DNA from 4 places in the Breoghania sp. genome. Region 4 is predicted to be linked to each of the others. Evidence: predicted binding sites of a transcription regulator. Region 4 holds the regulator's gene; each other region holds the start of a gene.
What was found. Region 4 encodes LexA, which represses DNA repair genes until DNA is damaged. Its sites were predicted from a motif close to TGTTCNNNNTGTGTTCNG; they were not measured.
Positions count from the first base shown of each region.

Region 1: ABGM93_RS13930 (YifB family Mg chelatase-like AAA ATPase) is a predicted target of LexA. The motif match lies at 4,312-4,329, and genes of this name have one in related genera.
Region 2: recA (recombinase RecA) is a predicted target of LexA. The motif match lies at 4,009-4,026, and genes of this name have one in related genera.
Region 3: uvrA (excinuclease ABC subunit UvrA) is a predicted target of LexA. The motif match lies at 3,154-3,171, and genes of this name have one in related genera.

Region 1 is NZ_OY771475.1:3,199,843-3,205,332, forward strand. It holds gene ABGM93_RS13925 (response regulator) at 1-2,326, opposite strand, end outside; gene ABGM93_RS13930 (YifB family Mg chelatase-like AAA ATPase) at 2,582-4,111, opposite strand; gene gshB (glutathione synthase) at 4,741-5,490, opposite strand, start outside.
Region 2 is NZ_OY771475.1:228,349-233,838, reverse strand. It holds gene alaS (alanine--tRNA ligase) at 1-1,012, opposite strand, end outside; gene ABGM93_RS00975 (purine nucleoside permease) at 1,273-2,301, opposite strand; gene recA (recombinase RecA) at 2,810-3,892, opposite strand; gene ABGM93_RS00965 (PfkB family carbohydrate kinase) at 4,172-5,155, shown strand; gene ABGM93_RS00960 (pseudouridine-5'-phosphate glycosidase) at 5,240-5,490, shown strand, end outside.
Region 3 is NZ_OY771475.1:978,507-983,996, forward strand. It holds gene uvrA (excinuclease ABC subunit UvrA) at 28-2,964, opposite strand; gene ABGM93_RS04365 (hypothetical protein) at 3,455-3,748, opposite strand; gene ABGM93_RS04370 (SapC family protein) at 4,289-5,098, shown strand; gene ABGM93_RS04375 (invasion associated locus B family protein) at 5,200-5,490, opposite strand, start outside.
Region 4 is NZ_OY771475.1:1,345,263-1,350,752, forward strand. It holds gene trpC (indole-3-glycerol phosphate synthase TrpC) at 1-83, shown strand, start outside; gene moaC (cyclic pyranopterin monophosphate synthase MoaC) at 88-591, shown strand; gene glp (gephyrin-like molybdotransferase Glp) at 605-1,810, shown strand; gene ABGM93_RS06090 (ferredoxin--NADP reductase) at 2,127-2,942, shown strand; gene lexA (transcriptional repressor LexA) at 3,277-3,999, shown strand; gene ABGM93_RS06100 (ComEC/Rec2 family competence protein) at 4,125-5,490, opposite strand, start outside.

The DNA of each region.
Region 1 (5,490 bases), 1.9 Mb from region 4:
CGAGCGGCTTTGTCAGGAAATCATCCGCCCCGGCGATCTCCGCCCTGGCGCGCGATTCAGGCGTGATATCCGCTGTGAGCGCAAAGATCGGCACGGTTTCCAGGCCGTGCGCGCGTTCTGATTCGCGGATGCGCCGGATTGCCTCCACCCCGTCTATGCCCGGCATGTGCAAATCCATGAAGATGGCGGACAAGGCCGGGTCCTCGCCATTGCGGCTGCGCTTCACAAGATCGAGCGCCGTCCTGCCATCCTTGGCGACGATCACCTCCGCACCCTGCTTTTTCAAGAGGGCGCGGGTCAGCATGAGATTGATGTCATTGTCCTCTGCGACCAGAACCCGCAGCTTTCCCGCGCGCCGGGCCTTGTGCTCCTGTCCGTCGGCTTCAGGGGCGGCCGCGGCTTGCCAGCTCTCGTCGCCCTGGCCGACCGGTTCACCCGCCAGAAGCGCCTCTGTCACCTTGACGAGCGAGACGCTGCGCACCGGTTTGACCAGATAGGCATCGAAGCCGGCGCGCCTCAGCTCGGGCAGCTGATTGCGCTCCGACGGCGTGACCAGCACAACCGCCGGGGCCAGGCGCCCCTGGCTTCGCAAGGCCGACAGCCAGGCAGGGGCTGCCGACAAGGAGGCATTGTCGGCCAGCAGCAATTCGCAGGATTCCAGCGCCGCGGCCTCCAGCGCGCGTTCATCCAGCATGCTCACGGCAAACCCGAGATCGCGCAGGCGGCGCTGCATCAGGGTTGCGGCCATGCCATCGGCATAAAGAAGCCCCACGCGCCGCCCGGCAAAGGGGGCCAGCGAGGGGGAGACTTGGCGGTCGCCCGCCGAGGCGGCATCGAAATCGAAGGAGAAGGTTGCCCCGCGACCCGGCTCGCTCTCGATGAAGATGCGGCCATTCATGGCGCCGACAATGCGCTGCGAGATGGCGAGGCCGAGACCGGTGCCGCCATAGCGGCGGGCCGGACCGGGGTCGGCCTGCTCGAATTCCTTGAAAAGCCGCGCGGCCTCCTCGCTCGTCAGGCCGATGCCGGTGTCGTGGACGCGGGCGGTCAGGCGAAGCGGGCCATTGGCCGCTCCGCCTGCGGCGGCAGATTTCAGGATCTCGATCAGAACGCCGCCGCGTTCGGTGAACTTGATGCCGTTTCCGGCCAGATTGATGAGCACCTGGCGCAGGCGGGCGGCATCGAGCAGGACCTCTTCCGGCACATCCGGAGCAACATAACAGGCGATATCGAGCCCCTTGGCCTGCGCGCGCGGCGCGAGAAGCTCCACCACGCGCTCGGCAAGCAGCTCCAGACGGGTGGGCGTGGGCTGAAGTTCGAGCCTGCCCGCCTCGATGCGCGAAAAATCGAGCACTTCGTCGATCAGTGACAGCAGCGCGTCGCCGGATGTGGCGATGGCCTCCACATAGCTTGCCTGTTCAGCCGTCAGGCTCGTTTCGCGCAAAAGCGTTCCCATGCCCAGAATGCCGTTGAGGGGCGTACGAATTTCATGGCTGACGGTTGCCAGAAAGCGGGATTTCGCCTGATTGGCGGTCTGCGCCTGATCGCGGGCGACGACAAGCGCCTCTTCCGCGAGATGTCGATCGGTGATGTCGCGCAGGATCGTCTGGACCACCGGCGTCCCGCCTTCGCCGCGCACCGGCACATCGAGACGTGCGAACCACCGTGGTCCGGCGGGCGTCTCAAGCGCCAGATCGCCAGAGCCGGAGAGGGTTTCATCGGCCATCATTGCGGCCTGCGCCCGCGGCAACCGGAAGGGTCTCCCCGCGGCCGAGGCGGCCTGTGCCCCGAAACTGCGGGTGAAGGCGTCATTGGCGTAAATGATCCGGCCTTCGCCGTCGCGCCGGAAAATCACATCGCCAAGCGCATTGATGACGGAGCGGTGGCGATCGTCGGATTCACGCAGTTCCCAGACGAGATCGTCCATCTGCTCCAGCTGCCGACGCAAGGTCTCGATCTGGTCCTGCTGGGCGGCCACATCGGCTGCGTGATAGCCGCCGATATCGGCACCGCGGATAATCGCGACGGCGCCTGCGCCCGCCAGAAAAACCAGCGCAAGCGCGGCAAGCGGGGCCGGGCCCGACTTGTCGATGAGGAAGATCCCGACGGCGATGGCCGCCAGAACGAGCGCGGAGGCTGCCCCCAGAAGCCAGGGCCGGACGCGGCTTTCAGGCTCCTCGAAGCTCTCCGCATTCCAGTCGTCTTCCCATGCGGCTGTCTGATCCGGCCCATCGGGTTCGCTCAGCGCAACGGGCAATTCATCGGGGCCGGTCGCAGACACGGAGGAGCGGTCCGGCGCGCCGCCGTCTCCGCTCTCCGGCGTCATACGCCGATTGTCCGCCCCTTGCCGCATGGCCTCGCTGGCCCCCTTTTCGCGCGCGCCATCGCGCGTCAGACCGGTCGGGTCGCCACAAGGGCGCCCCTGCGCGCGCTCCGCAAACCGGGCACACGCATCCGCAGTCTGCCGTAAAGGCGTTGCGAAACCCTTGCCATTCCCGGCAATGGGAAAACGGGACGCACGGGATGGGGCCGGGCAAGGTCAGCGCGGACTGGTGAGGATGACGGCTTGGAGGGCGGGCCTTCAGGCGGCGCTTGCGCGTTTTTGGCCCAATTGGCGATAGGCGAGCGCCTCGGCAATATGGATGCGCCCGACATTTTCATGCCCGCCGAGATCGGCAAGCGTGCGTGCCAGCTTCAGGACACGGTGATAACCGCGCGCCGACAGGTTCAGCGCATCGGCCGCCTCGCCCAGCAAGGCGAGGCCGGCCTCGTCTGGCTGCGCCACGGTCTCGATGAGGCGCGCGCCCGCCTGCGCGTTGCATCTGGCGCTGACATTGAGGGCGGCATAGCGCTGCTCCTGCCGCCTGCGCGCGGCGGCGACCCGTTCGGCGATGGCAGAGGAGGGCTCCCCGTTTCCGGGGCGGATCAGATCGCGGGCGGTGACGGCGGGCACCTCGATGGAGAGATCCACGCGGTCGAGAAAGGGGCCGGAGATGCGCGCCTGATAGTCGGCGGCGCAACGCTGGCCGCGCGCGCATGTGTGGCCGGGCTCCCTCGCATGGCCGCAGCGACACGGGTTCATGGCGGCGACAAGCTGGATGCGGGAAGGATAGGTGACCCGGTGATTGGCGCGCGCGATCACCGTCTCCCCGTTTTCAAGCGGCTGGCGCAAGCTGTCGAGCACCTGCGGGTTGAATTCCGGCAATTCGTCCAGAAACAGAACCCCGTTATGGGCAAGCGACACCTCGCCGGGGCGGGCCTTGGCGCCGCCGCCCACCAATGCTGCCATCGATGCGGAGTGATGGGGGGCCCGGAAAGGGCGCCTGTCCGACAGGCGCCCTTCGGCCAGTTCGCCCGCCAGCGAGGCGATCATCGACACTTCCAGCAGCTCTTTCGGCGTCAGCGGTGGAAGGATGGAGGGCAGGCGCGCGGCAAGCATCGACTTGCCCGCACCCGGCGGCCCGACCATCAGCAGATTGTGCCCCCCGGCCGCCGCGACTTCGAGCGCCCGGCGTGCGCTTTCCTGGCCGCGCACCTCCGCCATGTCGGGAAGGTCGTCGGCGGGCGGCTTGAGACCGGCGCGCGGGCGGGAAAGCACTTGCGTGCCCTTGAAGTGATTTGCGAGCTGAATGAGGCTTTGCGGGGCCAGAATGTCCATATCGGAACTCGCCCAGGCGGCCTCCGGCCCGCATGCGGCCGGGCAGATCAGGCCGCGCCCCATGCCATTGGCCCCCATGGCGGCGGGCAAGACCCCCGCGACCGGCGCAATCGTGCCATCCAGCGCCAACTCGCCCAAGACGACATACTCGGCAAGCCTGTCCGCCGGAACGGCCCCCATCGCCGCCATCAAACCAAGCGCGATGGGCAGATCATAGTGGGAGCCTTCCTTGGGCAGATCGGCGGGGGCGAGATTGACGGTGATGCGTTTCGCCGGCAGCGACATGCCGGAGGCGATCAGGGCGCTGCGGACCCGTTCCCGGCTTTCCGCAACCGCCTTGTCGGCAAGACCGACAATGTTGAAGACCACCGAGCCCGGCCCGACCTGAACCTGCACATCGACGGCAACCGCCTCAATGCCCTGAAAGGCCACGGTTGTGACGCGGCTGACCATGGCTTGCCCCCCAAGACGTGTGCCCTTATCGCGAAATGCGGGCCGCCCGCCCCTTCAACGCGCGGCCCGAAATGCGCGGCCCTTAAATACGCCCCCACATTGCGCCCCTGACATGAGCACACGACGGACATGAGCGCCTGGCAGATGAAATCCGATCGACTGAAACAGAGGTGACCCTACGTCATTTTGACAGTCATATCAAGAACGGAATGGGAACAAATCGAAACGCCCCGCGCGCCTTGCCGCATGCGGAGGCTGAAAGCAAAGAAGGCCGGCGGAGGCCGACCTTCTTCACGGAGAACGGTGTTGTTTTTACAACCGTTGTATGGGCGGGCCTTCAAGCTCAGGCCAATCCCTTGCAAACCACCCTTATACGCACGCAATCACGATTGCGGTTGCGGTTCCACCGGTGATCAGGGGAACGAGCAGAAAGGGGAACGTCAGGCGAAACATGTTTTTTTCCTTTTCATCGCCGGGTTCAGGGGGGGCACATATAGGCTGCACACGCGGCGATTTCCCGCCGAAAATGCGCTTTCCACGCAAATGTGACCATGTGCGTGGTCGCGCGGGAACCGGAACAGCCGCTTCACGCGAAAAGAGGTTTTGAATGGGCTGCCATTTGCGCCTGATCAGGCCTTGCGACGGGCCTCGATCACGTCCCAGACGCGGGCGGCGATATCGGGTCCGCCAAGGCGGGCGACGGCGCGGATGCCGGTGGGCGCGGTGACGTTGATCTCCGTCAGCCAGCCGTCAATCACGTCGATGCCCACCAGAAGCAGGCCGCGTTCGCGCAGGGCAGGCCCGAGGCGGGCGCAGATCTCGCGCTCGCGATCCGTCAGATCGGATTCCTTCGGCGCACCGCCGCGCACCATGTTGGAGCGCAGATCGCCCTCCGCCGGCACACGATTGACCGCGCCCGCGAACTCGCCATCCACCAGCAGGATGCGCTTGTCGCCATGCTTGATGTTGGGCAGGAACTTCTGGATCACCCAGGGCTCGCGGAAGGTGACGGCGAAGAAGTCGTAGAGCGAGCCGTAATTGAGATCATCCGCCGTGATGCGGAAGACCGCCGCCCCGCCATGGCCGAAAAGCGGCTTCATGACGATCTCGCCATGCTCGGCGCGGAAGGCGTCGATCTCGGCGCGATCGCGGGTGATCAGCGTGGGCGGCATGAGATCGGTGAATTCGGTGACGAAGAGCTTTTCCGGCGCATTGCGCACATGGGTCGGATCGTTCACCACCAGCGTCTTGGGGTGGATCTTGTCCAGCATGTGGGTGGCCGCGATATAGGCGAGATCGAAGGGCGGGTCCTGACGCATCAGGATGACGTCCATTTCGCTCATGTCGGTGCGCACACCTTCACCGAGCGTGAAATGATT
Region 2 (5,490 bases), 1.1 Mb from region 4:
ATGCCCGGCCCATCTGGCCAAGCAGGGCCGGAACCAGCTTGTGGATCACCGGCTGTTCGGTGCCAAGCAGGCGCGCATGGCGCATGGCGCGGCGCATGATGCGGCGCAGCACATAACCACGGCCCTCGTTGGACGGCAGAACACCGTCGGCGATCAGGAAGGAGGTTGCGCGCAGATGATCGGCAATGACCCGGTGCGAATTGCGCTTCTCGCCTTCCGCAGGCGTGCCCGTGGCGGCTTCCGACGCCGCAATCAGCGCCTTGAAGAGGTCGATGTCATAGTTGTCATGGACGCCCTGAAGAACGGCCGCGATGCGCTCCAACCCCATGCCCGTGTCGATGGAGGGGTGCGGCAGGTCCACACGCTCTTCCTTCGTCTTCTGCTCATATTGCATGAAGACGAGGTTCCAGATCTCGATGAAGCGATCGCCGTCTTCTTCCGGCGAGCCCGGAGGGCCACCCCAGATGTGATCGCCGTGATCAAAGAAGATCTCCGAGCACGGACCGCACGGGCCGGTATCGCCCATGGTCCAGAAATTGTCCGAGGTCGGAATGCGAATGATCTTGTCTTCCGAGAGACCGGCAATTTTCTTCCACAGATCAAACGCCTGATCGTCTTCCGAATAGACGGTGACGAGCAGTTTGTCCTTCGGCAGGCCGTATTCTTCGGTGATCAGCTTCCAGGCAAGCTCGATGGCGACATCCTTGAAGTAATCGCCGAACGAGAAGTTGCCGAGCATCTCGAAGAAGGTGTGATGGCGCGCGGTGTAGCCCACATTGTCGAGGTCGTTGTGCTTGCCGCCGGCGCGCACGCATTTCTGTGCCGTTGTCGCGCGGGTGTAGTTGCGCTTTTCCAGGCCGGTGAACACGTTCTTGAACTGGTTCATGCCGGCATTGGCGAACATCAGCGTCGGATCGTTTCGCGGCACCAGCGGGCCGGAGGCAACGATCTCGTGACCGTTGCGGCGAAAGAAGTCCAGGAACGTCGATCGGATTTCGTTGACGCCGCTCATCAGATTTTCGACCTCGTCATCATGTGTTTCGCAAGCCGCTTTGCCGACGGCCCCTTGTGTCCGCGACACGCAAGTGGAGGCCGCGCGCAAGGATCATGTTCATAACTGCACCGCGCGGGTTTTAAAGCCTTAAGGCAGCAAAGGGAAGCGGTGCGCTTGGCCCCGCTTCCCTGAAAATGCGACCGATACGGCGCATATCACGGACCAGGCCGCAACCCGGGTTACGAACTGGCCCGTTTCTGCCGTTTGGAAGGCCGTTTCTAGCGGGCCGGAACGCCGTCTTTCCAGTCCCCCCAGTTGTCCAGAACCGTATCGGTGAAAGCCTTGCCCACAAGATAGGCGTTGGTGATGGCGGGCATGAAGCCGCCGGAATTGGCGTTCAGCGAATCCTGCGGGGCCTGACCGGGATAGGGACGATCGAAATTGGAGGCGGTGCGCAGGATGGCGACGCGATCCATGTGGAGCTTGCCGAGCTTCTCACCGCGCGAAAGTGCGGTCAGCGTGGCGTTGTCTTCCTGCTGGGTGGTGCAATAGTCGGCAGCCCCATCGCTCAACAGCGCGGCCCAGTCGTTCATCGCCTCACCCAGCGCAACGCCATGCCACCACTGGTCGGTGGAAACCGTATCGCACATGCCGACGGACGGCTTCGCCTTCGCGGCCTCTTCCGCATAATGCGCGCGATAGGCGCTCGCCCCCTCGCTATCGGCGAGTTCCACATCCTTGGACGCCTCGAAGGCCGCGTCAGCCAGGGCCTCGTTCAGGTGATAGACCTCGGTGCCATAGAAAGAGCCGGGCTTTTCGCCATAGCCCTTGGAGAACATCCCGAAGCCGCCGGAAACCCACCCTTCAGGCGCCTCGCGATCATCAATCCGCCACTGCAGGCCCCCATCGATGGCATAGCGCGCCCACATGGCGGAGCCCAGCGTGCCATTGGCCGGGTCGATACCGGCAATGCCGGCGATCAGGAAATAGGTCTGAGAAAGATCGACCTTGGGGGAAAGCACCAGCGCGGTGATGGAGCTTGCGGCATTCGCATAGCCCATGGAGGTGGTGACAAGGCACAGCCCGCGATCATTGCAGGAAAGATCGGGGAAATCTTCCGACAGACCGTCAATGGCGATCTTGTCGGTCAAGCCTTCCTTCTCCAACCAGCTGGAGGCTTCGTGCTTGAACATGGAGATGACGAGAACCTTCGGTGCGACAGGCGCATCGGCGGCAAGTGCGGGGGAACCGGCGACAAGTCCGCAGCCCAGAAGGGAGGCTGCGAGAAGAGAGGAAGCGGAATTCATGGGTATCCCTTCGGTGAGAGAGACGAGGTCAAGCGGAGGCCAAATACCGAGCGGTCTTCTGGCCGGGAGATGCCGAACGGTTGGAGGCCCGAACGGCAGAGGAAAACGACCGGATGGAACCTGGAACCACACCAGGTGGCGCGTACCGGAACCGGTCGTGAGAATTGAGACGGGAAAGGATCATATCCGTTATCCGCGCGCATGCGCAGAAGGCGCGCACCAATCCACAAGTACGGCGCGCCTCAAGCGCCGCCGCCAGATGCACGGGGCCAACCGGCGCGGGTGGGCGCTCCGCTGCCGAAAGCACTCGGTTTCTGGAAAACCCAGGGTCCAAGGAAACCCCGGTTCTGACGAAGCCCAAGTTCTGACGGAACCCTGAGCGCAAAAAGCCCCGCCGGAACCGATGCTCCAACGGGGCTTTTCACTTGCAAATGCTGTCTGTCGAAGACGAAGGCGCACACTTCCCACGTGAGGCCACCCGTTTGGCAGCCTCCCGCCATGGGGGCGATCAATCGTCGACGGAACCACTCGGGCCCTCTTCACCGCCTTCCGGGTCGGTGATCTTTTCCGCGATAAGCCCCGCATTCTGGCGGATTGCCAGCTCGATCTCTTCCGCGACAGCCGGGTTCTCGCGCAGGAAATTCTTGGCGTTCTCACGCCCCTGCCCCAGACGCTGGCTGTTGTAGGAGAACCAGGCCCCCGACTTCTCCACCATCCCGCTTTTGACACCCAGATCGATGAGTTCGCCCATCTTGGAGATGCCTTCGCCATACATGATGTCGAATTCGATCTGCTTGAACGGCGGGGCGAGCTTGTTCTTGACGACCTTGACCTTGGTCTGGTTGCCGACAACCTCGTCCTTGTCCTTGATCGAACCGATGCGGCGAATGTCGAGACGCACAGAGGCATAGAACTTGAGCGCATTGCCGCCGGTCGTTGTTTCGGGCGAGCCGAACATCACGCCGATCTTCATGCGGATCTGGTTGATGAAGATCACCATGGTCTTCGACTTGGAGATCGAAGCGGTGAGCTTGCGCAGCGCCTGACTCATCAGACGAGCCTGAAGGCCGGGCAGGCTGTCGCCCATCTCACCTTCAAGTTCCGCACGCGGGGTGAGCGCGGCCACGGAATCAACCACAAGCACGTCGATCGCGCCGGAGCGCACCAGCGTGTCGGCGATTTCCAGCGCCTGCTCGCCCGCATCGGGCTGCGAGATCAGCATGTCGTCAATCGTGACGCCCAGTTTGCGCGCATAGACCGGGTCCAGCGCATGTTCGGCGTCGATGAAGGCGCATACGCCGCCCTTCTTCTGGGCCTCGGCAATCGTGTGCAGCGCCAGCGTGGTCTTGCCCGAGGATTCCGGACCGTAGATCTCCACGATACGTCCGCGCGGCAGACCGCCGATGCCGAGTGCGATATCGAGCCCGAGCGACCCGGTGGAGATCGCCTCCACCTCAACGACCTGGCCTTCGCCGAGCCGCATGATCGATCCCTTGCCGAAGGCGCGCTCGATCTGCGCCAGGGCTGCGTCCAGTGCTTTGGTCTTATCCATTCCCGTCCCCTCGACGAGGCGAAGTGAGGCCTGTGACATGTCTGGCTCCTTATTCCACGCCCGTCAGGCGGTTTCAAACTGCTACAATGTACCTGGTTTGTTCTGCATATTTATCCCCATGTCAAGCGCCTCTATTTTATGGTTTAATTTCAGTATGTTCACATCTTGTTCCTGGCGCACGTACACCGCCGCTTTCGCTGCGTCGCGAACGAGATCTGCCGGGAATCGCTCCCGCCCCCTTGGCGCGACCCGCTCTTGAGACGAAGATTGAAGCAATCGGGCCCGCAATCGGGCGGAGAGTGAAGGAGCCGCCGCGCAATGACGCCGCCATTTCCCCCAAGCGAAAGCTCGCCGCCGGTGCGCCCCACCGGGGCTGTGGCGCTTGTCGGCGGCCTCCATCTGGATCGCATCGCCCATGCGGACCGGCGCATCCTGCCCGACACCTCCACCCCCGCCCGTATCGAAAGGCGCCCCGGCGGGGTAGCGGCAAATGTGGCCATGGTTCTTGCCCGTCTCGGCGTCTCCGCCCGCCTGCTGGGCTGTGTGGGCGCGGACGGCGATGGCAAGGAGCTTGTGGAGCGGTTGAGCGCGCTGGGCCTCGATCTGAGCGGCGTCGCCGAGGGGCGCGGCGTGACCGCAACCTATCTCGCGCTGCACGATCCCGACGGACATCTGGCCGCCGCCGTGGTCGATGACGCGATCACCGCCCAGTACTCTCCGCAAACGCTCCATCGCAACCATTCCCTTCTGGCGGGAGCCCGCATCTGGTTCATGGACACCAACCTGCGCGCCGATACGGTGGAAGAGCTCATGCGTCTTGCGGGCCTGCGCCGGGACGGCGTGTTTCTGGTGGCGGATGCCGTCTCCAAAGCGAAGGCCCGAAAACTGGAACCGATCCTCTCGCGCCTTGATCTTCTCTTTGCCAATCTCGGCGAGGCGGAGACCCTTGTCGATCGGAGCGGCTCGGCGGAAAGCCTGGCGCAGGCGCTGGTCGACGAAGGTGTCGGCGCTGCCATCATCACCGACGGGGCGCATGGCGTCGTCATGGCGCGCAAGCGCGAAAAGCCCGTCCGCCGCGCCGCGCTACCCGCCAGAACGCTGGACGTCACCGGAGCAGGCGATGCCCTGACGGGCGGAACGCTCGCAGGTCTGATGGCAGGCCTCGACCTTGCCGAAGCCCTGGATTACGGTCGCGCCGCCGCCGCCCTCACACTGGAAGCAACGGGCGCAGCCCCCGAAAGTCTGACCCTCGCAGCCCTGCATCTGCGTCTCGATGCAGCCGAGGCGGATCGGCTCGCCTGACAGTCAATCCGCTCAAGCTTATGACATAACGCCCCCGGAGGCCTGACCGGCCGCCCCGCAGGGCTCAACAGGAAAGACCGGACCGTGATTGAAGAAATCATCCCTTCGCCCGAAGTCGAAGAGGCGCTTGTCACCGGCAGGCCCGTTGTGGCGCTGGAATCGACCATCATCACCCACGGCATGCCCTGGCCGAAAAACGTCGAGACCGCACGCGCGGTCGAAACCGTCATCCGCGAGGAAGGCGCTGTGCCGGCCACCATCGCGGTCATTGACGGTATCTTGCGCATCGGCCTGTCCTCGGCGGATCTGGAGGATCTGGCTCAAGCCTCCGGCGT
Region 3 (5,490 bases), 370 kb from region 4:
ACATTGCGGCGCGGGTGCGCCGCAATGTCATTCGGCTGCCTCGTTTTTGCGCTTCGGTCGCCGTGTCAGAAGTTCTTTCAGGAACTGGCCGGTGTAGCTTTTTTCAACAGCGACAAGATCTTCGGGGCGTCCGCGTGCGACAATTTCGCCTCCACCGTCTCCCCCTTCCGGTCCAAGGTCCAAAACCCAGTCCGCCGTCTTGATGACTTCGAGGTTGTGCTCGATCACCACGACGGTATTTCCCTGCTCGACCAGTGAGTGAAGAACCTCCAGCAGCTTCGCCACGTCGTGGAAGTGCAGTCCTGTCGTTGGCTCGTCGAGAATATAAAGTGTGCGACCGGTCGCGCGTTTCGACAATTCCTTGGCGAGCTTCACGCGCTGCGCTTCGCCGCCCGACAGAGTCGTCGCCTGCTGACCCACCTTGATGTAATCCAGTCCCACCTCGCGCAGGGTGACCAGCTTGTCGCGGATGGAGGGGACGGCGGAGAAGAACTCCGCGCCTTCCTCAACCGTCATGTCGAGGACATCGGCGATGGACTTGCCCTTGAACTGCACTTCAAGCGTTTCGCGATTGTAGCGCTTGCCCTTGCACACATCACAGGTGACGTAGACATCCGGCAGGAAGTGCATCTCGATCTTGATGACGCCATCGCCCTGGCAGGCCTCGCAGCGCCCGCCCTTCACGTTGAACGAGAATCGTCCCGGCGCATAGCCGCGCGCCTTGGCTTCCGGCAGGCCTGCGAACCATTCGCGGATCGGCGTGAAGGCGCCGGTATATGTGGCCGGGTTTGAGCGCGGGGTTCGGCCGATCGGCGACTGGTCGATGTCGATGACCTTGTCGAGAAATTCCAGGCCTTCGAGGCGGTCATGTGGAGCGGGGTTGTCCCGTGCGCCGTTCAGCCTTCGGGCCACCGCCTTGTAGATTGTGTCGATGAGCAGCGTAGACTTGCCGCCGCCCGAAACACCCGTGATGCAAGTAAAGGTGCCGAGCGGAATTTCCGCGGTCACGTTCTTCAGGTTGTTGCCGTTGGCCCCCGTGACCTTCAGGCGCTTTGTCTTGGAGATCTTGCGTCGTTCTGCAGGAACCGGAACCTCCAGATCGCCGGACAGATAGCGTCCGGTGAGCGATTTCGGGCAGGCCAAGATATCGGCCGGGGTGCCGGCGGCGATGATTTCGCCGCCATGGACGCCCGCGCCGGGGCCGACGTCGATGACATGATCGGCGGTCAGGATCGCATCTTCATCGTGTTCGACAACGATCACCGTGTTGCCGAGATCGCGCAGGTGCTTCAGCGTTTCAAGAAGGCGGGCGTTGTCCCGCTGATGCAGGCCGATGGAGGGCTCGTCCAGTACGTAGAGAACGCCGGTCAGGCCGGAGCCGATTTGCGACGCCAGGCGAATGCGCTGGCTTTCGCCGCCCGACAGCGTGCCGGAGTTGCGCGAAAGCGTCAGGTATTCCAGCCCCACATCGTTGAGGAACTTCAGCCGCTCGCGAATCTCTTTGAGGATTCGCGGCGCGATCTCATTCTGTTTTGTGTTGAGCTGGCCGGGCAGGGCCTCGAACCACTCCGCAGCCTTGCGGATGGAAAGGGCCGTCACCTCGCCGATATGGCGGCCGCCGATTTTCACCGCCAGGGCCTCCGGCTTCAGCCGGTAACCGTTGCAGGCCTCGCAGGGCGTGTCGGACTGGTAGCGTGACAGCTCCTCCCGAACCCAGTTCGATTCCGTTTCCCGCCAGCGGCGCTCGATATTGCGCACCACGCCCTCAAACGGCTTTGTGGTGGAATAGCTGCGCGAGCCGTCATCATAGGTGAAGGTGATTTCCTCATCGCCGGAGCCATAGAGAATGACATCACGCACGCTTTCGGGAAGATCATCCCAGGCGTCGTTCATCGAGACGTCGAAGTGGCGGCATACCGCTTCCAGCGTCTGGGCGTAATAAGGAGAGGTGGCGCCGGTACGCGCCCAGGGGGCAACAGCGCCGCCGCGCAACGTCAGCGATCCGTCGGGTACGACAAGCGCCCCCTCGAAAGCGAGCATCGTGCCAAGGCCGTCGCAGCTTGGGCAGGCGCCGAAGGGGTTGTTGAACGAAAACAGGCGCGGCTCGATTTCGGAAATGGTGAAACCGGAGACCGGGCAGGCGAACTTTTCCGAAAAGACGATGCGCTGGTGGGTCTCGTTCTTGTTCTGAAGAACGGCGGAGGCATCGGCGGGATCATTGGGACGATCCGCGAACTCGACGATTGCGAGCCCGTCCGCCAGCTGAAGGGCCGTCTCGAAACTGTCCGCCAGCCGGTTGGCGATGTCCGCGCGCACCACAAGGCGATCGACGACCACGTCGATGTCGTGTTTCAGCTTCTTGTCGAGCGCAGGCGCTTCGGCGATCTCGTGGAATTCACCATCGATCTTGACCCGCTGGAAGCCCTTCTTCATCAGCTCCGCGAGTTCTTTGCGGTATTCGCCCTTGCGTCCCCGCACGATGGGGGCCAGCAGATAGAGCCGCGAGCCTTCTTCCAGCTCCAGCACGCGGTCGACCATCTGGCTGACCGTCTGGCTCTCGATCGGCAGGCCCGTTGCCGGCGAATAGGGAACGCCGACACGCGCGAAAAGAAGGCGCATGTAGTCGTAGATTTCGGTGACCGTGCCCACCGTGGAGCGCGGATTGCGCGAGGTGGTTTTCTGCTCGATCGAAATAGCCGGAGAAAGCCCGTCGATCTGATCGACGTCCGGCTTCTGCATCATCTCCAGAAACTGGCGCGCATAGGCGGACAGGCTTTCCACATAGCGGCGCTGTCCCTCGGCATAGATGGTGTCGAAGGCGAGAGAGGATTTGCCGGACCCGGACAGACCGGTCATCACCACCAGCTTGTCGCGCGGAATGTCGAGATCGACATTCTTCAGGTTGTGCTCGCGCGCACCGCGAATGGAGATGGAGCGGCTCGGCTCGGTTAACTGGTCCGGCATCAGGACGTCCTTCCGTGCGGCGTTCGTCCGACGCCGCATAGTTCATATCGAATATCGTTGGCAGCGCGCGCCCGTATGCTTGCGTTACGGGGCCGACCTTCCGGCGAGCGCGAATATCGTCTCAGCGCATAGATGCATCAAGTGGGAGATTTCGCGGAGCTTTCAACGGGGCGAACGCCATATTAATGCAGGAACAAAAGCGGAACAATGAAAAAGTCGCCAGGGTCGACCAATGCCAGATGTGCGGGAGGGGGCGTGAAGCCTTGGCAGGAGGCGCCCGCCCGGGGCATCGATCCATAACTGCGAATGGCATCTGCATCATGCGCGTTTTCAGCATCTTCGGTAACCCGCAACAGGGGGGCATGCGGCTTTCGCGAGGAGCGGCTTCACGCCGTCTGGGGAGGAAGGTGCAACCATGAATAATATTGCAAATAAAGCGTCCTAGGCTTTGTTTTTAAAGTCTTGAAAGAATTCGTTTGGAAGGCAGACTTTAGGTGGAGATCGCTTCATAGGCGAGGGCGTCGCCCTGGGGACCAATCGGGATGAGAAGCAGCTGAATGTTGCCCAATGCCGGGTGGTGAATGGTGTAAAGCTGCTGGGAAAGCGGGCGCTCCGGTGCTGCCCGGAAGACGAGCGCGAACGCGCCGCGCGACCGGATCGACGGCCCCAGTGCCTGAGCTTCGTGCAGCACCAGATCCATGTCGCCGACATCGCAGCTGAGCCGGAATGTCTCGCCGATCAGCGGTTCAAAAACCCTCAGTTCCAGTGCGGCGAGGTCGGTCATGGTGTGGATTGCGTCCCGCGTTCGCCAGGTCGTCGCGCTCTTACCTGACCATAGGTCAACGGGAGCGTTGCGCCAAGGCATGGCATCGCCAGATGGGGCGCGCGGATCGCCGAGGGATTGCGGACGGGCGGCTGCCGATTGGCATGGGCAACGGGGCTGTGTGCAATCTTTCTTGCGGAAGCGGCTCATGACCGCGTTTGCAGAGGGTCAACCAGAAAGACGGCGGGCCATCGCAGGGGATCGCGCGACAAGCGGTCGGCGCGCACTCCAAAGACGGCAAGCCTGTCCCGGCTGTGTCGTTCGCCCGCCAAGGGCCTGCCGGAAATCGGGTTTTGGGCTGCGCCGGCATCCTTGCCGCGCCTTTTGCGCGACATGCGGATCTCATGAAAACCCTGTAAAAGCGCCTTATGCAGTGTTTCTGGTGGCTTTTGCCCTTTGAAAGCCGGGATTGGTCAGCAATGACCCCGCAAGTGGCGTAAAATGCGATTCGATGGCAAAGATACTGTCACACATGGAATTTCCGGCTCAGGATCAGATTTGATGACGGACAAGACAAGCACGGCCGATGCGGCGGCTCAGACCTCCCAGGCGGGAAATGGCGCTGTTGCGAACGGCTCCGGCGAAGGTGAGGCGCCCAAGGGCATTCTGCCGCTGTTCTATTCAGCGCCGGAGGCCTTGAGCCCGGAGCGGCATGAGGGGCTCGGGCTTGATCCGGGTGACGATGTCGGCTTTGCCGCGCACACGCAGGCCGTGCCGATCACGCTGGCGGAATTTCCGGCCGCTTGTCGGACCTATCCGATCGTGTTTGTCGGCAGCGAAACGCCGCAGCCCGTGGCGATCGTCGGCCTTCATCAAAACGAGAACATGTTTGTCGATGCGGAGGGGCGCTGGGACAAAAACGCTTATGTTCCCGGGTATGTACGCCGCTATCCTTACATTCTGGTTCGGGAGAATACCGGCGACAATTTCGCCCTTTGCGTGGACCGTGCGAGCCCGCGTCTGCGCGAGGGCGGCGAGATGCCGCTCTTTGTCGACGGCAAGCCTTCGGAGTGGACGGAAAAGGCTCTGGAATTCTGCGCCGCCTTCCAGCGGCAGGCCAGCGCGACGGAGGCTTTCGTCCAGCGGCTGCAGGAAAACGAACTTCTGGTGCCCAACCAGGCGCAGTTCACGCTCAAGAGCGGCGACACGGTGCGCATCGCCGACTATCTCGTGATCGATGAGCGCAAGCTCCAGACGCTGTCGGACGAGGCCTATCTGGGGCTGCGTCGCGATGGCGTGATCGCGGGGATCTATTGCCATCTGATCTCCAGCCAGTGCTGGGGCGAGCTCGCGCGCAAGGCGGATAGCTGATTTCGCCTGCTCTGCAGGAAATGCACGTGACATGAAAAATGGCCCCGCGGCGCTGATGCTGCGGGGCCTTTTTGAATTTCTACCGGGTGTCTCCGCGCCCCTCAGCCACCGAAGCTGGAAACGCGCTGATAGGCTTCGGCAAAGCCCTTGAGCGAGACCGGGATTTCCAGCTTCTCGCGGCTGCCGCTTTCGAACTCGACCTTCAACTGGCTGCCCTTGCGCAGCGCTTCCAACATCTTGTCATCAAGGGTTTCGGTGGCGTAGGCGCCATTGGCATCGCTGGTCTGCACGGTCACCGGGCTCTTTTTCCCTTCGTCTATGGCAACGGACACGCCGCCTGGGAAAAAGACACCATGGGGAAGTCCGACGATCAGACGCGGATGATCCTCTGT
Region 4 (5,490 bases):
GCGAGAGCCTGATGCGCCAGGACGACGTTGCGGCGGCAACCCGCGCTCTTCTCGCCCGGCCCGAAACGAAAGCTGCGGAATAACAAGATGTCCGAAGGCGACCGCCTCACCCATATCGACGCAAGCGGCGCGGCCAACATGGTCGATGTGGCCGACAAGGCCGACACCACGCGCACCGCGATTGCAATCGGTTCGGTGACCATGAAGCCAGAAACGCTGGAAATGATCATGTCCGGCAACGCCAAGAAGGGCGATGTGCTGGCTACCGCGCGCATCGCCGGCATCATGGCGGCCAAGCGTACGCACGAGATGATCCCGCTTTGCCATCCGCTGGCCTTGACCAAGGTCACCGTCGACATAGAGCCCGACGAAAGCCTTCCAGGCCTGCGGGTTCAGGCGCTCGCCAAGGTCACCGGCAAGACGGGCGTCGAAATGGAAGCCCTGACGGCTGCTTCGGTCACTTGCCTGACGATCTATGACATGGCGAAAGCCGTCGATCGCTTCATGGTGCTGTCCGGCATTCAGGTGGTGGAAAAGAGCGGTGGCAAGTCGGGCGACTGGAAGGCCCCAGGCTGGACCGATCGGTCCTGAGCGGAGACGCATGATGAGCCTCATTTCCGTCGATGACGCCCTTGCGCGGCTGCTGGAAGGTGTCTCTCCCACGGAGAGCGAAACCGTACCGCTTGCCGAGGCAACAGGGCGGACACTGGCTGCAGATCTGGCCGCCAGCCGCACCCAACCGCCCTTTTCGGCATCTGCCATGGACGGATATGCGGTGCGTGCGAGCGATGTTGCGCATGCGCCATGTTCGCTCAAGATCATCGGCGAAGCGCCTGCCGGACATGGCTTTTCCGGCAAGGTACATGCAGGCGAAGCGGTGCGCATCTTCACCGGCGCTCCGGTGCCCGAAGGCGCGGATACAATCGTCATTCAGGAAAACACCGAGCGCAACGGCGATACGGTCATCATCAACGAGGGCGCAGCTGAAGGCACCTATGTGCGCGCCGCAGGCCTCGATTTCGCGCAAGGCGATATTCTGCTGAAAGCGGGACGCGTGATCGACTATCGCGCGCTTGCGCTGGCCGCAGCGATGAACCACGGCACGGTATCCGTGCGCCGCCGCCCGCGCGTGGCCGTTCTGGCGACAGGAGACGAGCTTGTGGAACCGGGCGAGGTTCCCGGTCCCGACCAGATCGTCGCCTCCAACCAGTACGGCATCGCAGCCATGGCGGAAGCCTGCGGCGGTGAGGCGCGACGTATGGGCATTTCCCGCGATAACGAGAGGGAGCTTGCCGAACATGTGCGCGCGGCGCTCGCGTGGGAGGCGGATGTCCTCGTGACACTTGGCGGAGCTTCCGTGGGTGATCACGATCTCGTTCAGGCGACCCTTGGCAACGAGGGCATGGAGCTTGCCTTCTGGCGCATTGCCATGCGGCCGGGAAAGCCGTTGATGGCTGGCCATCTGGGCCACACGAAGGTTCTGGGGCTGCCGGGCAATCCCGTCTCCAGCCTTGTCTGCGGCCATCTCTTCCTGCGCCCGCTGCTGGCGGCGCTGCTTGGCCGGATCGGCGGCGATGCCACCCCGGAGCAGGCGCGTCTTGCCGGGCCCCTGCCCGCGAATGATCAGCGTCAGGACTATTTGCGAGCGACCCTGCGACGAGACGAGAACGGTGTGCTGATCGCGACCCCGTTCACACTTCAGGACAGTTCCGTGCTTTCGCGTCTGGCGCTGGCGGATGGGCTGGTCATAAGGCCCCCATTTGCCCCCGCGCTTGAGGCAGGAGCCCCGGTTTCGGTGCTTCGTCTCTAGGCCCATTGCACGACAAGACCGGCGCACCGCCGCTCGGGCGCAGGGCATCGCATTTCACCGCGTACGCATCGTGGAGAAAGCTCTTTCCCACTGCCGCCGAAGTTCGGTTGATCGGGGACGTTTATGCCGCTGTCGTTTGCTGTATAACGGTATCGACTGAAATGGGCCGAGCCTTTAAAGCCATTTCCTTCGCATGTATGGCGACGACGCGCCCTATGCGACGGCCCGCACTCCGAAAGGCTCTATGGCGTGAGGTTACACAGCCCGCCAGACAAGCCGCGTGAACCAATATGGTTGGACTGCCCAGGAATTCGATATGAACGTTATGACGCGCCCCGACGAACTCATCGCCATCGCGCCCGCAAACACCTATGTGGAAACGGTGACGGAGGTAACACACTATACCGACCGCCTGTTCCGCTTCCGCATGACCCGTCCGGCCGGCTTCCGATTCCGGTCAGGCGAGTTCGTGATGATCGGCCTGATGATCGACGGAAAGCCGCTCGTGCGCGCCTATTCCATCGCAAGCCCGTCCTGGGCGGAAGAGCTTGAGTTCTTCTCCATCAAGGTGCCCGACGGTCCGCTGACCTCGCATCTCCAGAACATCAAGGTCGGTGATGCCGTACTGATGAAAAAGAAGCCCACGGGTACGCTGGTGAACGATGCGCTCATTCCCGGCAAGCGGCTCTACATGTTCTCCACCGGCACCGGAATCGCGCCCTTTGCAAGCCTCATTCGGGATCCGGAGACCTACGAGAAGTTCGATGAACTAATCCTGACCCATACCTGCCGCGAAGTGGCCGAGCTACAATATGGCCTCGACCTCGTGGAGGAGATCCGCACCGACGAGATGCTTCAGGAGGTGCTCGATACCTCCAAGCTGCGCCACTACACGAGCGTCACGCGTGAAGACTATCCCTTCAAGGGGCGGATTACCGATCTGATAGAGAGCGGGAAGCTCTTCACCGATCTCGATGTTCCTCCTCTCAATCCGGCCAGTGACCGTGGCATGATCTGTGGCTCCATGGAGATGCTGAAGGATACGAAAGTCCTTCTGGAAAAGGCCGGGCTCGTGGAGGGCGCGAACAATCGTCCCGCAGAATTCGTCATCGAACGCGCTTTCGCCGGTTAGCAGATTCGCTCCCGGCAGTTCTTTCAGGGGGTCGAAGCAGGTCGCTTCGGCCCCTTTTTCATATCAAGAACCACCGTCGGAACGATGGAATCCATGGCCAGCCCCGCACTCAAGAGACGCAATCGGCACGTTCCAAACCATGCGGCCCAGCCCCGTTTTCTTCAGTATTTTCAGCACTATTGACGCCTTTCCGGATCCTTCACGGTATCTAGCTCAAGCACCTTTTGAACCTCCGCACATGTTGATTGCCTGCCCGGCCCCTTGCAGAACACATATAGAACGGATACCCTGCGTTCGCGTTTTGTACCCGGACGACATGCAGGCGGAAGACCCAATGCTGACGCGTAAGCAATTCGAACTGCTGATGTTCATTCACGAGCGTCTGAAAGAAACGGGCGTGCCGCCCTCCTTCGACGAAATGAAGGATGCGCTGGACCTGCGCTCGAAGTCCGGCATTCATCGCCTCATCACCGCTTTGGAGGAGCGCGGCTTCATCCGCAGGCTCCCCAACAGGGCTCGTGCGCTTGAAGTCGTGCGCCTGCCGGATTCGGTCTCGCCCGGGTTTGCGGCTCAACGTGGGCGGGGGTTCTCGCCAAGCGTTATCGAAGGGTCTTTGGGCAAGGCAAGCGAACCATCGAAACCGAACACCAGTTCTCACGCCGTGGAAGACGGCGAGGTTGTTTCGGTTCCGGTCATGGGCCGCATTGCCGCCGGCGTCCCCATCTCTGCTATCGAAACGCACAGCCATTCCATTCCGGTCCCCATCGACATGCTTGGAAGCGGCGATTACTTCGCGCTTGAGGTGCGCGGCGATTCCATGATCGAAGCCGGTATTCTCGACGGCGACACAGTGCTGATCCGCAAAGGAAGCTCCGCCGATAACGGAGACATCGTGGTGGCGCTGATCGACGACGAGGAAGCAACCCTGAAGCGGCTTCGTCGCAAGGGGGCCTCCATCGCGCTGGAAGCCGCCAACCCGGCCTACGAAACGCGCATTTTCGGCCCCGACCGCGTTCGGATCCAAGGTAAGCTGGCCGCCCTCTTCCGCCGCTATTGAGGGCAGGACGGCGGGCGGCCCTGTCATTAGACGGCCGCCCATTCTTCTCTCGCTCCCGGCCTCAGGCCGTTCGAGCGGGCCCATCTTCGCCGGGGCGGCACGGCCATGACCGCCAGGCGGGCAAGTCATGGCGCCGGACGCATCTGCCATGGCCTCAACTGGGCGGAGCGTGCGGTCACGATGTGGGGCACGATCCGATCCAGTGGCGCTGGCGGCGGATGGGTCGCAGGCTTTGCCGCAACGCTGCGAAGCGTTTTGGCGGGCAGATCCTGAGGCGGCGTGGTTTGCGTCGGAAATGGTTTGGCATCGCGCGTGACGTCGGCTTTCGCGGCGCGTTTTTCGCGCTGCGAGGCCGGGGGCTCGCCCGTCACGGCAGAGACGTTCTGTATCTTTTCTCGCCAATAGAGCGCGGTTGCACCGTGGATCTTGAGAAACGCCCGATCGATCACGATTGCATGGTCTGCGCAATTGGCCGGGGCCGTCAGAGCCGTCACGACGATATCGGCGCGGAGGCAATCCTCCGCGAAAGCCTCGGGGCGAATGACCCTTGAGACATGGATCACGCGTCGGTGCGGTGCTTCATCGCTCAGGCGCATGCGTCCCTTGCTCGCCCAGCCCCTCTCGTATTCCCCGTCACCCTCTCTGGAGATGCCTGGGTTGCGCTCCATGCCGGAAGGGGCAGCCCCGGGCTCAAGCCCCGCAACAAGATCGTCGGGCGCATTGGTTTTAAGGTGCTGAAGGACTACCTCGGCTCCAGCCTCCGCGGACAGTGGAGCCTCGCGGGGCGCAGCAATTGTGTAGATACAAGCCTCCGCATCGCAGCGCCGCATCCGCCCGTCGACTTCGCGTGACTTCAGCTCGGCTGCATCCCCGTCCGACCTGAGCCAGATCTCTGCGCCGAATTTTCCGCCCGAACCAATATCCAGAGCAAGATGCCCGTCGGGCCCGCGCAGGGCGATTGTGCGTCCGTCCTCGCTCACGATCATGTCCGGGCTTTCATGCATCGCGCCAACGAGAACCGCCAGACAGACAGGCGCGATCCCGAGATACCGCCACCGTGAGGACCAGAGCGCTATCCATAAGAGCCCCCCGGTGAAGAGAATGGCAGGCGCATTACCGATTGCCCCGATAACACCTCCGCCGGGTGTCCATTCAGCGATTTTCGCGGCGATTGCCAGCATCGCATCAATGGCTGCCTGCATTGGGTATAGGGGAAGCGGGTCGAGCCCATAAGGCATGGTGACCAGGCTCACAACAGCCAGGGGCATGATGATCAGGCTCACAAGCGGCATCGCGGCGACATTGGCGATCAGACCGAGGGGACTGCTGCGGAAGAAATGCGTGAGCGCAACCGGGCCGGTCGCAAGCCCCGCGATCAGCGAAGTCATGACGAGCCCCGCCCCCCACAACACGGCAAGGCGCATGCCGCGCCGGAGCATCGACCGCCCAACGATTTCCCGCGCCTGCCGATTTCCTTGTCGCCGTCGTCGT